One region of the Mesorhizobium sp. B2-3-6 genome, then DNA from elsewhere that is predicted to be linked to it. Evidence: predicted binding sites of a transcription regulator. Region 1 holds the regulator's gene; each other region holds the start of a gene.
What was found. Region 1 encodes PhoB, which activates phosphate uptake and scavenging genes when phosphate is short. Its sites were predicted from a motif close to TGTCATNNANCTGTCAT; they were not measured.
Positions count from the first base shown of each region.

Region 2: the regulator PhoB is predicted to act here: its motif matches at 2,309-2,325, upstream of FJ953_RS13845 (LTA synthase family protein).
Region 3: the regulator PhoB is predicted to act here: its motif matches at 2,424-2,440, upstream of ugpB (sn-glycerol-3-phosphate ABC transporter substrate-binding protein UgpB).

Region 1 covers NZ_VFVW01000007.1:292,434-297,613, forward strand. Annotated here, with positions in the region: gene pstB (phosphate ABC transporter ATP-binding protein PstB) at 1-350, shown strand, start outside; gene phoU (phosphate signaling complex protein PhoU) at 376-1,083, shown strand; gene phoB (phosphate regulon transcriptional regulator PhoB) at 1,103-1,792, shown strand; gene FJ953_RS21615 (ROK family protein) at 1,800-3,041, opposite strand; gene xylF (D-xylose ABC transporter substrate-binding protein) at 3,301-4,341, shown strand; gene FJ953_RS21625 (sugar ABC transporter permease) at 4,484-5,180, shown strand, end outside.
Region 2 covers NZ_VFVW01000004.1:269,970-275,149, reverse strand. Annotated here, with positions in the region: gene FJ953_RS13860 (acyl carrier protein) at 1-6, opposite strand, end outside; gene fabG (3-oxoacyl-[acyl-carrier-protein] reductase) at 276-1,013, opposite strand; gene fabD (ACP S-malonyltransferase) at 1,146-2,087, opposite strand; gene FJ953_RS13845 (LTA synthase family protein) at 2,364-4,292, shown strand; gene FJ953_RS13840 (pilus assembly protein) at 4,338-5,180, opposite strand, start outside.
Region 3 covers NZ_VFVW01000014.1:17,795-22,974, forward strand. Annotated here, with positions in the region: gene kaiC (circadian clock protein KaiC) at 1-1,181, shown strand, start outside; gene FJ953_RS28795 (ATP-binding protein) at 1,178-2,302, shown strand; gene ugpB (sn-glycerol-3-phosphate ABC transporter substrate-binding protein UgpB) at 2,698-4,002, shown strand; gene ugpA (sn-glycerol-3-phosphate ABC transporter permease UgpA) at 4,242-5,126, shown strand; gene ugpE (sn-glycerol-3-phosphate ABC transporter permease UgpE) at 5,135-5,180, shown strand, end outside.

The sequences.
Region 1 (5,180 bases):
AGGTCAAGGACAAGCTCAACGCCAGCGGCCTCAGCCTTTCGGGCGGCCAGCAGCAGCGCCTCTGCATCGCCCGCACGGTGGCGGTGAAGCCGGAGGTCATCCTGCTCGACGAGCCTGCCTCGGCGCTCGATCCGCTGTCGACCGCCAAGATCGAGGAGCTGATCGATGAGCTGCAGGCCGACTATACGATCGTCATCGTCACCCACAACATGCAGCAGGCGGCGCGCGTGTCGAAGCAGACCGCGTTCATGTATCTGGGCGAGTTGGTCGAGTTCGACCGCACCGAGAAGATCTTCACATCGCCCCGCGAGAAGCGCACGCAGGACTATATCACCGGCCGCTTCGGCTGATCCCAGGCATACGAGGACCAAGATCATGGCCGAACACACAGTCGCAGCCTTTGACGAAGATCTCGGACAGATCAGCAGGCTGATCCGCGACATGGGCGATCTCGCCTCATCGATGGTCGGCGGCGCCACCAAGGCGCTCCTGAATTCCGACAACGCGCTCGCCCAGCGCGTCGTCTCCGACGACGCCATCATGGACGCGCGCCAGCGCGAACTCGACGACCGCGCCATCACCCTGATCGCCAAGCGGCAGCCCATGGCGGACGATCTGCGCCATGTCGTCGGCTCGATCCGCATGGCGGGCGATCTCGAACGCATCGGCGATCTCGCCAAGAACATCGCCAAGCGCGTCGGCACCGTCGGCCTTGCCGCCACGCCGCGCGACCTGTCGCACTCCATCGACGCCATGGCGCAGCTTGTGCTGATCCAGGTGCAAGGCGTGATCGAGGAGTATGCGGCGCGCGATGCCGCGGCACTTGCGAAGCTGCGCGCCGACGATGAACGCATCGACGTCAAATACACGTCGGTCTTCCGCGAGCTGCTGACCTACATGATGGAGGATCCGCGCAACATCACCGCCTGCACGCATCTTTTGTTCTGCGCCAAGAATCTCGAGCGCATCGGCGATCACGTGACCAACATTGCCGAAAATGCCTATTATGTGCTGACCGGCACGCAATTGCCCGCCAATCGCCCGAAGCAGGACGAGACGGCGATGTCGGCGCCAGCGGCTTGACGGCAGGGGTGACCAGTCGATGATCGCGCCACGCATCATGGTGGTGGAGGACGAGGAGCCGCTGGGTGTGCTGCTCCGTTACAATCTGGAATCGGAGGGTTATCAGGTAGAGGTGGTGACGCGCGGCGACGAAGCCGAGATCCGCTTGCAGGAGAATGTCCCTGACCTTCTTGTGCTCGACTGGATGGTGCCGGCGGTGTCCGGCATCGAGCTCTGCCGCCGTCTCCGGATGCGGCCCGAGACCGAGCGGCTGCCGATCATCATGCTGACGGCGCGCGGCGAGGAAAGCGACCGGGTGCGCGGTCTCTCCACCGGCGCCGACGACTATCTGGTCAAGCCGTTCTCAACGCCGGAATTCATGGCACGCGTCAAGGCGCTGCTGCGCCGCGCCAAGCCCGAAGTTCTGTCCAGCGTGCTCAAGGTCGGCGACATCGTGCTCGACCGTGAATCGCACCGGGTCTACCGCAAGAAAAGCGAGATCCGGCTCGGGCCGACCGAGTTCCGCCTGCTCGAATTCATGATGCGACATCCCGGCCGCGTGTTCTCGCGCAGCCAACTGCTCGACAATGTCTGGGGCGAAACGATCTATATCGACGAGCGCACCGTGGACGTGCATGTCGGCCGGCTGCGCAAGGCGGTCAACAATGGCCGCATGCCTGACGTGATCCGCACCATTCGGGGCGCGGGGTATGCGATTCGCGAAGACTAGGGATATGTCACGCAACGTTCTCGCCCACGCCTGATTTCGCCTGTGCCCCCGGCGCGAAAATCTCCTGGTCGACGAAGGTCAGCGCGCGCATGGCGCAGCCCTCGCGGATCAGTGGCAGTTCGTTCGGCTCGGTGTCGAAGGAAATCGATTTCGAGTGCTGGCCGCCGGCGGTCTGGGCAATGGCCTCGCGCAGAGCCGGCTCGATCAGGTCGAAGGCGGCGGCGCTGACGCCGACCATGGCGACCGGCGCCGGATCGATCAGCGCGAACAGGCTGCCAAGGCCGTAACCCAGCGCCTCGCCGGCCTTGCGGTAGGCTTCGCGCTCCGGCCCGTCCTTTTCGCGCGCCGAGGCCGCCAGGGTGCGCATGTCGGCGTCGCTGACGTCGACGGGCTCGGTGTCCTCGCCAAGCTGCCTCGCGTTGCGCCAGATGGCATAGTTGCCGGCATAGGCCTCGACGCAGCCGCGCCGCCCGCAGCGGCAGAGCGCCCCGCCGGGGCGATGGATCATGTGGCCGAACTCGCCTCCGGATGAATGGGTGCCGGTGAACAGTTCACCCTTCAGCACCAAGCCCATGCCGATGCCGTGCGACAAAAGGATGGCGATGAAGTCGTCGCGGTAGCGCTGGGGATCGCGCCAGCGCAGCGCCACCGCCATCATGTTGCAATCGTTCTCCATGGTGGCGGGAATGCCGAACTCGGCCTCCAGTATGTCGGCGAAGGCGATGTCGGTCTGCGGCGTGATCGGCGACCACAGCATGGTGCGCGCATCCGTGTCGGTGATGCCCTGGATCGCCAGCGCGATACGGGCGATGCTGCCGACGTCGAGGTCGGGATCCTCGAACCGCCGCCTGACGATGACCACGCATTCGCCGATCAGCGCCTCGCGCGACAGGGTGAGCGTGTCCAGCCGGCGCTGCTCTTCAGATATCACCTGGCCGGCATAGTCGATGACGGCGACGGAGAGAAAATTCAGCGACAGCACCACGGTCATCACCGCCGCGGCTTCAGGGTTGAGGCTGAGGCCGACCTGCGGCCGGCCGCGTTTCAGCGCACCGGCCTCGCTCGGCTTGCTCTGCGCCAGGATGCCTTCGCCAATCAGGTCGGAGGAGATCGCCGATATGGTGGAATGGCTGAGCCCGGTGGTCGCGGCAATCTCGGTGCGCGAGGGCTGCCCGGCACGGCGCACGGCCGCGATCACCATCGCCCGGTTGCGTCGGCGCAAATCGTCGTGGCGGATTCCGACCGACATGTTTCTCGCATCCTCCCCGTCGCCGCGTTCTCTCCCCAGGATCCCGACGACCGTCAAATACTGGCAGAACCGGCCTTGGCTGTCATTATTTATTCCGGAGCTCGAAAAAAATTCACGAGGACATCAAAATACATCAGAATCGACGTTGACAGCGTTCCGACGATGGACCAGTGTTTTTTCGAGGCTCGAAAAAATAGAGCCTTTGTGCCGGCCTACGGGCCTGTTTGGTCGCGCCATACGCGGCGCAGGGAGGATTAAGATGAAGAGATTCACAGCCGCCATCCTGGCGGGTGTCGCCATGTCGCTGACGCTCGCGTCGGTCGCGCAGGCGAAGGACAAGGTCATCGGCGTTTCCTGGTCGAACTTCCAGGAAGAGCGCTGGAAGACCGACGAGGCCGCCATGAAGAAGGCGATCGAAGCCGCCGGCGACAAGTATATTTCCGCCGACGCCCAGTCCAATCCCGGCAAGCAGCTCACCGACGTCGAGAGCCTGATCTCCCAGGGCGCCAATTCGCTGATCATCCTGGCGCAGGACGCCTCCGCCATCGGCCCGGCGGTGCAGAAGGCGCTCGACGAAGGCATTCCGGTCGTCGGCTATGACCGCCTGATCGAGAACAAGGACGTCTTCTATCTGACCTTCGACAACAAGGAAGTCGGCCGCATGCAGGCCCGCGAAGTGTTCAAGGTGAAGCCGGAAGGCAACTACGTCTTCATCAAGGGCTCGGGTGCCGATCCGAATGCCGATTTCCTGTTCTCGGGCTCCATGGAAGTGCTCAAGGACGCCATCGACAGCGGCAAGATCAAGAATGTCGGCGAAGCCTATACGGATGGCTGGCTGCCGGCCAATGCGCAGAAGAACATGGAGCAGTTCCTGACCGCCAACGACAACAAGGTCGACGCGGTCGTCGCGGCCAATGACGGCACTGCCGGCGGCGTCGTCGCGGCGCTGACGGCTCAAGGCCTGGCCGGTACCGTTCCGGTCTCGGGCCAGGACGGCGACCACGCGGCGCTGAACCGCATCGCGCTCGGCACGCAGACCGTGTCGGTGTGGAAGGACGCGCGTGAACTCGGCAAGAATGCCGCCGAGATCGCCTCGCAGCTGGCCGACGGCAAGAAGATGACCGATATCGCCGGCGTCAAGGACTTCACAACGCCCGGTGGGAACACCGTCAAATCGCTGTTCCTGACCCCGGTTGCGATCACCAAGGACAATCTCAACGTCGTCATCGACGCCGGCTGGATCAAGAAAGACGAGGTCTGTGCCGGCGTCGCGGCGGGCAGCGTAGCGGCCTGCAACTGATCTTCCATTTCATGCGATGAACGCCGCGGCTGCCAAGCCGCGGCGTTTTTTCAAGAAAATTTGTTTTTCCGCCCCGGGCGGGTAACTTCTAGGCTGGCTTCCGGCATCCCGCATCGGACGGGCAGGCCGGTGGGAGAAAATCATGACCGATACGACGTCCAACCCGCAGGCCGACACCGCGCGTGCGTCGGAACTCGGCGCCGTCGCCCGGTTCCTTAAGGCGACCGAGATCGACACGCGCATGCTCGGCATGATCGGCGCGCTGCTGCTGATCTGGATCGGGTTGCATGTCTTGTCCAGCCTGCGTCTCGGCGTCAATCCGCTCGATTTCGACAGCCGTACCTTTCTCACGCCGCGCAATCTGTGGAACCTGTCGGTGCAGACCTCGGCCGTCGCCATCATGGCCTGCGGCATGGTGCTGGTCATCGTCATGCGCAATATCGATCTGTCCGTCGGTTCCGCCGAAGGGTTGATCGGCATGGTCATGGGCTTCGCCCAGGTGCATTTCCTAGTGCGCTTCGTCGGGCTTGAGCTTGGCAACCCATGGATCTGGGTGCTGGCGCTGGTCATCGGCCTGGTGCTCGGTCTGTTGATCGGCGCCTTCCAGGGCTTTGTCATCGCCTATCTCGAAGTGCCGGCCTTTATCGTGACGCTGGGCGGGCTTCTGGTCTGGCGCGGTGCGGCATGGTGGGTTACCAGCGGCCAGACGGTGGCGCCGCTCAACGCGACGTTCCAGCTGATGGGCGGCGGCCCGGCCGGATCGATCGGCGCGACCTGGAGCTGGGTGGTCGGTATCGCCGCCTGCCTTGCGGTGGTGCTTGCGCTGTTCAACGGGCGGG
Region 2 (5,180 bases), on a different contig from region 1:
ACTCATTTGGGGCATCCTCGTCTTTTGGTTGTCTGTCTTCGTTAGCGGGCGGAATGCCGCTAATCAAGCTGAAAGATGGTCCCGCCGGAAACGCAATGGCCGCAGACCGGTTTTTGCCCGAACCGCCGGGTTGCGGGCCGCATTACACGAAAAATCGTGGGCGTCCAAGCCGAAATGGTCGCTTTTCACAGCCCGCCCAGGCGTTGCCTGTCGCCGTCTCAAAGCCACCGCGAATGCCCGGGCCCGGCCCGAAATGCATGCTTTGGCCGACCCGATCAGATCATCGCCATGCCGCCGTTCACATGGATGGTTTGGCCGGTGACGTAGCCGGCCTCGTTGGAGGCAAGATAAGCGACGGCGGACGCCACTTCGGCGCTGGTGCCCATGCGGCGCGTCGGGATAGCGGCCATGATCGCCTCCTTCTGCTTGTCGTTGAGCTTGTCGGTCATCGCCGATTCGATGAAGCCCGGGGCGACACAGTTGACGGTTATGCTGCGGGTGGCGATCTCCTGCGCCAGCGATTTGGAAAAGCCGATCATGCCGGCCTTGGAGGCGCAGTAGTTGGTCTGGCCGGGATTGCCGGTGACGCCGACCACCGAGGTAATGTTGATGATGCGGCCGTGGCGACGGCGCATCATCGGATGGGTCAGCTCACGCGTCAGCCTGAACACGGCCGTCAGATTGACTTCGAGCACGCTGTCCCAGTCGGCGTCCGACATCCGCACGAACAGCCCGTCCTTGGTGATGCCGGCATTGTTGACCAGGATGTCGACGCCCTCGAGATCGGCCTCCGCTTTCTGGCCGAGCGCCTTGACCTCATCGCGGTTCGACAGGTCGGCCGGAAACAGCTTCACCCGGTCGCCCAGGTCGGCGGCCAGCGCCTCCAGTCTCTCGACGCGCGTGCCGTGCAGGCCGACGATGGCGCCTTGCGCATGCAGCACCCTGGCGATCGCCTCGCCGATGCCTCCCGACGCGCCGGTGACAAGTGCCTTGCGGCCGGTCAGTTCGAACATGTGTTTTCCTCTTTGGTTTCGGAAGCTCAGCGAGCAACCTTATCTGTATACGTCTCGCGGGTATCCGATTGCCATCACCAACGGAATATCTTCAGCGATACAAGCCGCGCCATCAAATTCACACGCGGCGCCTCACCCGAGCGCCGCCAGTGCGGTTTCGACCTCGGCCGCGGAACCGACCGATGCCGTGGCGATTTCGCGGTTGATGCGCCGGGCCAGCCCTGAAAGCACTTTTCCCGCGCCGACTTCATAGAGCGTGGTGACGCCGTTCGCGCCGAACCACTCCACCGTCTCGCGCCAGCGCACGCGGCCGATCACCTGTTCGAACAGACGGCGCGCAATGATTTCGGGATCGCTGGTCGGAGTGACCGTGACATTGGAGACGAGCGGCACGACAGGCGCGTTCTTGGTTACCCCGGCCAGCGCTTCGCGCATGATCTCGGCGGCGGGCGCCATCAGCGCCGAATGGAAGGGCGCGGAGACCTGCAGCATCAGCGCTCGCTTGGCGCCTTTTTCCGTGCACAGTTTGGCAGCCAGTTCGACCGCTGCCTTGGCGCCGGAAATCACCAGCTGGCCACCGCCATTGTCGTTGGCGATCTGGCAGACCGATCCTTTGGCAGCCTCGGCGCAGGCGGCTTCGACATCGGCCTGCTCCAGTCCGATGATCGCCGCCATGGCGCCTTCGCCGGCGGGCACCGCCGCTTGCATGGCATTGCCGCGGATGCGCAGCAGCCTGGCGGCATCGGCAACCGAGACGAAGCCGGCGGCGGCAAGCGCCGAATATTCGCCCAGCGAATGGCCAGCGACGTAGGTAATCTTGTCCTTCAGCGAGAAGCCGCGCGCTTCCAAGGCCCTGATCGCGGCCAGCGATACGGCCATCAGCGCCGGCTGCGCGTTGGCGGTGAGCGTCAGCGTCTCTTCCGGCCCTTCCCAGATCAGCTTCGACAGGTTTTCGCCGAGCGCGTCGTCGACTTCGCTAAAAACCCTACGCGCCTCGGGGAAGGCATCGGCGAGGTCCTTGCCCATGCCGACAGCCTGGCTGCCTTGTCCCGGAAAGGTGAATGCAACGGCCATGTGTGGGCTCCCAAAGCTCGGTTCTGCTTGCCTGATACACGAATTTTCCTGCCTGTGACGCAACGCGGCCTGCCAAGTCAAGCCCGGTTCGACCCGGCCCCTTGGCAGCTTTGCCGGCCGAGTGCCTGTTCCAAAAGGCTTTTTGGCGATCACTCCTGATGAAAACCGCTCACGAATCGTTTGCTGGCTCTTCTTATTTCCGCCACAGGCGCTAGCTTTGCGTGACAATTCCATGACAATCGAGTGACGGGTCTGTCGCTGGGTGGGGAAGTTAAAGTGGCTAGGATTTCGAAAGGCGCAGGCAAAGCCGCGCCACAGTTTCTGGAAGACGATCCTTCCACCGGCTACCTGCCGGGACGGAAGTGGCCGACCATACGCTATGGGCTGACCAGCCTGCTGATCGCGGCCGTCCTGGTGTTCGCCATCGAATTGATCGTGCGCGGCGACTTCGCCGGCACGGTTTCCTTCTTCCTGCAGCCGCTCAAGCCGGGCTGGACCACGATCGTGGTGTTCGCACTGGTTCTGGTCGGCCTCGATGCCGTTTTCGGCCGCAGCTATCAAAGCCTGATGATCGTCGCGCCGCTGACGCTCTCGCTGGCTTTCATCGGTCACCAGAAATCGCATTATCTCGGCGATCCCCTCTACCCGACCGATTTCCTCTACTCCCGCCAGATCGTGGCGCTGCTGCCGCTTCTGGTGCGTGACCGTCCGATGACTGCCCTTGCCATGATTGTCGGCATCGTCGCCGGCCTGTCGCTGCTCATCTATGGCTGGCGGGTCTGGCGTCGAAAAGTGCCCATACTCAGCCGCAAGGGCCGTCTCGCCCGGCTGACGCTGGCCGTGCCGCTGCTCGCCTTCTTCGTCTCGATCATGGACTATGCCACCTTCTCCTGGACCCGGGACCGGCTGCAGATCATCCCGATTATGTGGGACCAGAAGGAAAATTACGCCTCCAACGGCTTTGCGCTCGCCTTCGCGCTGAACGTGCCGATGGCGCATGTCTCGGCGCCGCCAGGCTATTCGGAAAAGGCGATCGCGGCCATCGACAGGCCGCAGGTGACCGCCTCGGTGCCCCAGGAAAAGCCCGACATCATCGTCGTCATGAGCGAATCCTTCTGGGATCCGACCAAGCTGCCCGGGGTCACCATCACGCCCGATCCGATCCCCAACGTGCGGGCGCTGCGTTCGGGCTCCATGTTCTCACCCGAATTCGGCGGCATGACCGCCAATATCGAGTTCGAGGCACTGACCGGCTTCTCCAACGCCTTCCTGCCGGCCGGCAGCATCCCCTACCAGCAATATGTGCGCACGCCGACGCCGTCGCTGGCGACCTTCCTGAAGAGGGAGGGCTACAGGGCGCGCGCCATCCATCCGGGCACCAACTGGTTCTGGAACCGCGGCGCGGTCTATGCCGATTTCGGCTTCGACGACTTCAGATCGGAAGAGACGTTGCCGCCGATGCAAAAGCGCGGGCCGCTGGCATCCGACGCGGCGATGACGGACGAGATCATCAGCGAGGCCGATGCCAGCGATGCCCCGGTGTTCTTCTTTGCCGTCAGCCTGCAGAACCACGGCCCTTACGAGCCGAACCGCTACTACAACCCGACCCACACCGTGCAGGCGCCGATCAGCCAATGGGCGCGTGAATCGCTGCTGAGTTACACCGAGGGCTCGGCCGACGCGGACCGCGGTCTCGAACGCCTGATCGAATGGGCAAAGAAACGCTCTCGCCCCACCGTCATCGCCTTCTTCGGCGACCATCTGCCGCCGCTTGGGCCGGTCTATGTAGAGACCGGGTTCATGAAGGACAATGTCGCGCCGCGCAAGGAGGCTTCCGCCGAGGCGGCGCTGGAGCATCATCAGACGCCACTGGTCATCTGGTCGAACCGCACAGGCCCTGCCAAGGACATGGGCGCCGTCAGCCCCGCCTTCCTGCCCTATCACATCCTGAAAACGGCCGGCATCACCCACCCCTACTATACCGGCTTCCTGGGCGAGATGCGCGAACGCTACCGCGTGGTCGACCGCAATCTGCTGCTGACGCCGGCGGGAGAAGCCACGCCCGATTGGGCGCGGCAAAAGCAGATCGACCCGGCGATCCGCGACTTCCGGCTGCTGCAATACGACATGATGTTCGGCAAACGCCACGCGGCGCCCGACTTCTTCCCCGAAACGGTGGACAAGGTCGTCGCCCATATGAGCTGAAATTCGCGGCATCCTTCCAGGATGCCGCCCAGCGGGGTCGAGCGTTCAATTCGTCAGTTGCAATTTCGAGAATTTGTTGGCGATCTGCTGGAACACGTTCGGCAATTTGTTTGGATCGTTGACGGCGTAGTAGTCGCTGGGATCCGAGGCGCAGGCGCTGTAAAGCGTGCGGTTGGCGGCGGTATCGGATTGCAGCACCATCGTGTAGATTTCGGCGCCCTGCTTCTTCAACTGCGTGCAGACGCTTTTGGTCCATCCGTCGACATTGCGCGCGGCGGTGGTCTGATTGTCCGATCCAAGCCGACCGGCAGCGCCATAGGTTGAGCCCGCGAGAAAACCATAGGACGTATAGTCTGACTTGGTCGTCTCGTTGCTGGCGCCGTAGACGACATTCTCGCCGTCGGTGAGCAACATGACGATCTTGCTCACCCCAGGCGTCTTCCAAGGCGTACCCTCGGCGTATGGCGCACCCGGCGACAACACCCGCTGGCCCCAGGCCAGGCCCTCGGAAACATTGGTGCCGGACCCCGCCCATGCAAGCATCTTGGCGGCCTCGTTGCGAAGTTTTGTAAAGTCTTCGGTCAAGGGGACGATTGGCGAGGGACAGGACCGGTTTGGCCCCACCGTCAATTGCAAGGCGTTTGGATCGTTTGTGACCGCGGTGGCAATGGCGGTGTTCTGCGGCGCCACATATTTGGCGACTGTTTCAAGATCACCCCGCAAAAGCCCGGCAGCACTTCCAAGCAAGCCGCTCAGGTCTATTCCGAGAATATTCAGTCCGCCATTCCGAGCAAGTTTGGCCTCATCAGGGGCGTCGTCGATAAAGGAATTGTTGTAGTGATAGGCATCGTTTGAATAGCCGCTGGAAGGTCTCGTCCCCTTTCCCGG
Region 3 (5,180 bases), on a different contig from region 1:
CGCGCGATCAGGACCAGGTGGTTGTGGGCGATTTCGACCTCGCCGGTCTTCTGACCCGCATTCTGCACGCGAGCCGAAGCGCCGGGGCAAAGCGCATCGTGCTCGATTCGGTTACCCAACTTTTCGATCATTTCGTAGCCGAGCAGACGGCAGTGCGCCGCGAACTTCTACGTATTGCGACCGCGCTGAAGAAAGAAGGGCTGACGGTCCTTATGACCGCGGAACGCAACAGTGAATATGGTGAAATCTCCCGTCACCGAATAGAGGAGTTCGTCGCAGACAATGTCGTGATCCTTCGCAATGCCCTTGATCGCGAGCGCCGTCGGCGGACCATAGAAGTCCTGAAAATGCGCGGCAGCCGTCACGTTGAGGGCGAAGTGCCCATAACGCTGGTCGCCGAACAGGGCATCGTAGCTGTGCCTCTGTCATCGTTGCGCCTGGAGCAGCAATCAAGCACGAAACGGGTCACCAGTGGTAATTCCGAACTCGACAAAATGTGCAGCGGCGGGTTCTTTCGCGACAGCGTAACCCTTGTCAGTGGAGCCACAGGCACCGGAAAGACTCTACTTGTCACCAACTTTCTGGCGGGCGGAGTGGCTGCGGGCGAACGCGCCTTGCTCGTCGGCTATGAGGAGAGCCGCGGCCAGCTTTTCCGCAACGCGCGTAGCTGGGGCGTCGATTTCGAAGCGATGGAGGCGGATGGTCGCCTGAAGGTAGTCTGCCTTTATCCGGAAGCGCAGAGTTTGCCGGATCACCTTCTGATGATCCGCGAACTGGTGGCGGAGTTCAAACCCGATCGCATGGCAATCGACAGCTTGTCGGCATTGGAACGCATCGCGCCAGAAACCGGGTTTCGTGAGTTCTTGATCAGCGTCACCTCCTTCATAAAGAAGCGCGAAATTGCCGGCCTTTGCACCGCTACCAACAAATCGCTTGTCGGAGGCCAGAGCGCTAGCGAGCAGCATATTTCCACACTCACCGATTCGATCATTCTGTTGCGCTACATTCAGCAGGAAGAATTCATGCATCGCGGCATGATGGTGCTGAAAATGCGCGGCAGCGAACACGACAAACAGATACGGCGCTTCACCATCGACAGTGGCGGTATGCATCTTGGAAAGCCCTTTGACAGCGCGCCTGATGTGTTCGGCGACTCCGCCGTGGACAACACGTCGACATGAAGAGCGCCTTGAATACGGCGCAAAACGCCGCCGAAATGCTGGAATCGCCCGGAGATACATCTCCGGCTGGCATCAGCCAGCTCAGCTTTCGCCAGTTGATCGAAAATACCGCCGACGGGATGCTGGTGGTCGATTTGGACGGAACAGTGCTCTATGCCAATCCTGCGGCAGCCGTAATTTTTGGACAGCCGCTTGACGAACTCCTCCACGTTCCGCTCGGCCGTCCGGTCGTCTCCGGAGAGATCGCCGAGATCACCGTTCACCGTTCCGGCCGCAAGCCGGCAGAAGTGGAAATGCGTACGGTCGAGGTTACCTGGGACAGCAGGCCCGCATTGCTTGCCAGCCTGCGCGATGTCTCGGCCCAGCGATCAAGAGAAGAAAACGCACGCCAGTCACAAAAGCTCGAGGCCATTGGACGCCTCGCAGCTGGCATTGTCCATGACTTCAACAACCTACTCGCCGTTTTCGGGTCTGGCCTTCGGCTTCTGGAGAAACAGATCGCTAAAGATCCTGCGGATGAGAAAGTCGCTCTGCTGGTCGAGGAGATGTTCAGGCGGATCGAAAATGGAGGAGCGCTAACACAGCAACTGCTTGCCTTTTCGCGACGCCAATCCCTGGTCCCGGAACAGATTGATCTCAATGAACGTATCAAGGGGCTGACGACGCTGCTGGAACGGACGTTGGGGAGCGGCATCCGGGTACAATGCAATCTGGATCCAGCCTTGGACCCTATCCTTATCGATGCCAACCAGCTCGACATCGCCGTTCTTAACCTTGCCGTGAACGCCAGAGATGCAATGAAAGGCAATGGCACTCTCACGATTGAGACCAGCAATTTTCCAAATGATCTGGAGGATTTGCGTTCAGCGGCGGCTTCATTTGTTCGCGTGACTGTACGCGATACCGGCTGTGGAATGAGCAAGGACACCCTGGCGCGCGTTTTCGAACCATTCTTCACAACAAAATCGGAAGGGCAGGGTACGGGACTCGGGCTAAGCCAAGTTTACGGCTTCATCAAGCAATCCGGTGGGCATGTCCGAATCGATAGCGAAATCGGTCAGGGAACAAGCCTGCATCTCTACTTGCCGCGCGCTTCTGGAACCGAGCGGCAGCAGAACTGAGCGGCGGCAGACCCATTCCCGGCCAGCAGACTGATTGGCCGATGTCAAATCCGTCAGGCTGAGCGCGGGACGGGAATTTCCACGCATCGACCGAGCATTAAACCGACGCCTTTTTCAGCGTTGTCATGTCAGTGTTGTCATGTGCTGTTAGACGCCGTCCGTCGGTGAGGTCGCTGACCGTCTCGAGACAGGTCCCTGGTACATCATTCAAGCAGCAAGCCGCTATGCAATCCTTTTCCGGGTCACTTTCATCCGGAAGTGAACGCTACTTTAGCCGGACATGAAGTGCGCCTGCCCGCAACAAAACCGTTGTCCGCTGCGCGCGAACGACACATAGTGCCATTGCGGGAGTGCCCCTTTCGCCAATGACAAGCAATGAGAACGGGAGACGAAACATGAAGTTCTTTGGCTTCGCGGCCGGTGTCGCCGTGACCCTGCTTTCCACAACCTCCGCCTTCGCCGTCACGCAGATCAGCTGGTGGCACGCCATGACCGGCGCCAACGCAGAGGTCGTCGACAAGATTTCCAAGGATTTCAACGCCAGCCAGGGCGACTATCAGATTGTTCCGGTTTTCAAGGGCACCTATCCCGAAACGCTGAATGCCGGCATCGCCGCCTATCGCGCCGGCCAGTCGCCTGACATCATCCAGGTGTTCGATGTCGGCACCGGCGTGATGATGGCGGCCCGGGACGCGATCAAGCCAGTGGCCGAGGTGCTGACCGGCGCCGGGATGGACTTTGACAAGAGCCAGTATCTGCCAGGCATCGTCGGTTATTATTCGACGCCGGACGGCACCATGCTGTCCTTCCCCTACAACTCCTCCTCGCCGATCCTCTACTACAACAAGGACATCTTCCAGAAGGCGGGGCTCGATGTGAACAACCCACCCAAGACCTGGAACGAGGTGTGGGAGGATGCCAAAAAGATCAAGGCGAGCGGCGCCGCCGCTTGCGGCTACACCTCGACCTGGCTGACCTGGATACACCTGGAAAACTTCGCGGCGTGGAACGATGTGCCGTGGGCCACGCAGCAGAATGGCCTGGCCGGCGGTGATGTCGAACTCAAGATCAACTCGCCGATCTTCGTCAAACATTTCCAGGCGCTCGCCGATCTGGCCAAGGACGGCACCTTCAAATATGGCGGGCGCACCTCCGAAGCCAAGCAGATATTCCTCGCCGGCGAATGCGGCATCTTCACCGAATCCTCGGGCGGCCTAGGCGACATCGTCAAGTCGGGCATGAACTACGGCATTGGCCAGTTGCCCTATGACAGCGACGCCAAGGGCGCGCCGCAGAACACGACGCCGGGCGGTGCCAGCCTTTGGGTCTTCGGCGGCAAGTCCGACGAGGAGTACAAAGGCGTCGCGGCTTTCTTCGCCTATCTGTCCAAGACCGATGTGCAGGAATATCTGCACCAGAAATCGGGATACCTGCCGGTGACGCTCGCCGCCTATGAGGCGACGAAAAAGTCCGGCTTCTACGACAAGAATCCCGGTCGCGAGACGCCGATCCTGCAGATGACGGGCAAGGCGCCGACCGACAATTCGAAGGGCGTGCGGTTGCCGAACTTGCCGCAGGTGCGCGACATCCAGAACGAGGAGTTCGAAAAGATGCTTGCCGGCCAGGAAACCGTCCAGCAGGCGCTCGACAATGCGGTCACGCGTGGCAACGCGGCGATCAAGGAAGCGCTGGGGAATTAGGGCGCGTCCGAACCTATCGAGTTATAGTCCTTGCTCTACGAGGCCCCCCTCTGCCCTGCCGGGCATCTCCCCCTGAAGGGGGGAGACTGGCTGTCGCGACCGTTTTCGGCGATTGTCAAAGCTGGAGAATGGCAGCTGCCGCAGGAACTGCCAATCTTCCTCCAAGAGGGGGAGATGCCCGGCAGGGCAGCGGTGAGCGCCGTAGAGTGCCGCTCGGCTTTCCACGCCGGAGCGGCGCATTGACCCCGCGCGTCGTCTTTCCCAACAAAGTCTTGCCATACCTCCTGGTGGCGCCGCAACTTGCCATCACGCTGGTGTTCTTCTACTGGCCGGCCGGGCAGGCGCTCTACCAGTCGATGCTGAGGCAGGATCCGTTCGGGCTGAGGAGCAGGTTCGTCTGGTTTGCCAATTTCCGCAAGGTGCTTGCCGACCCGGCCTATCTCAACTCGATCAAGGTCACAGTGGTGTTTTCGCTCGCGACCGTGATCGTTGCCATGGGCGTGGCGCTGCTCCTTGCCGTGATGACGGAAAAGGTGGTGCGCGGCAAAGGCCTCTACCGCACGCTGATGATCTGGCCCTACGCGGTGGCGCCGGCGATTGCAGGCATGCTGTGGCTGTTCCTGTTCAATCCATCGATCGGCTCGCTGTCTTATCTGCTGAGACGTTTGGGTGTCGCCTGGGATCCGCTGCTCAACGGCACCGACGCCATGATCCTTCTGGTGGCGGCGGCCGCCTGGAAGCAGATCAGCTATAATTTCCTGTTCTTCGTCGCCGGGCTGCAGGCGGTGCCGAAAACGCTGATCGAGGCGGCGGCGATCGACGGCGCCGGCGAAACCAAGCGCTTCTGGACCATCGTCTTCCCGCTTTTGGCGCCGACGACGTTTTTCCTTTTGGTCGTCAACACCGTCTATGCCCTGTTCGACACGTTCGGCATCGTTCACGCCGTCACCGGCGGCGGGCCGGGCAAGGCCACCGAGACACTGGTCTACAAGGTCTACAATGACGGCTTCGTCAATCTGATCCTCGGCGATTCGGCGGCGCAGTCGGTCATCCTGATGGTCATCGTCATCGCGCTCACCGCCATCCAGTTCCGCTACGTGGAACGCAAGGTTCATTACGGCTGAGGAGCGCGATGATCGGTCAATCCCCGTTTCGCATTTTCCTTGCACATGCCGTGC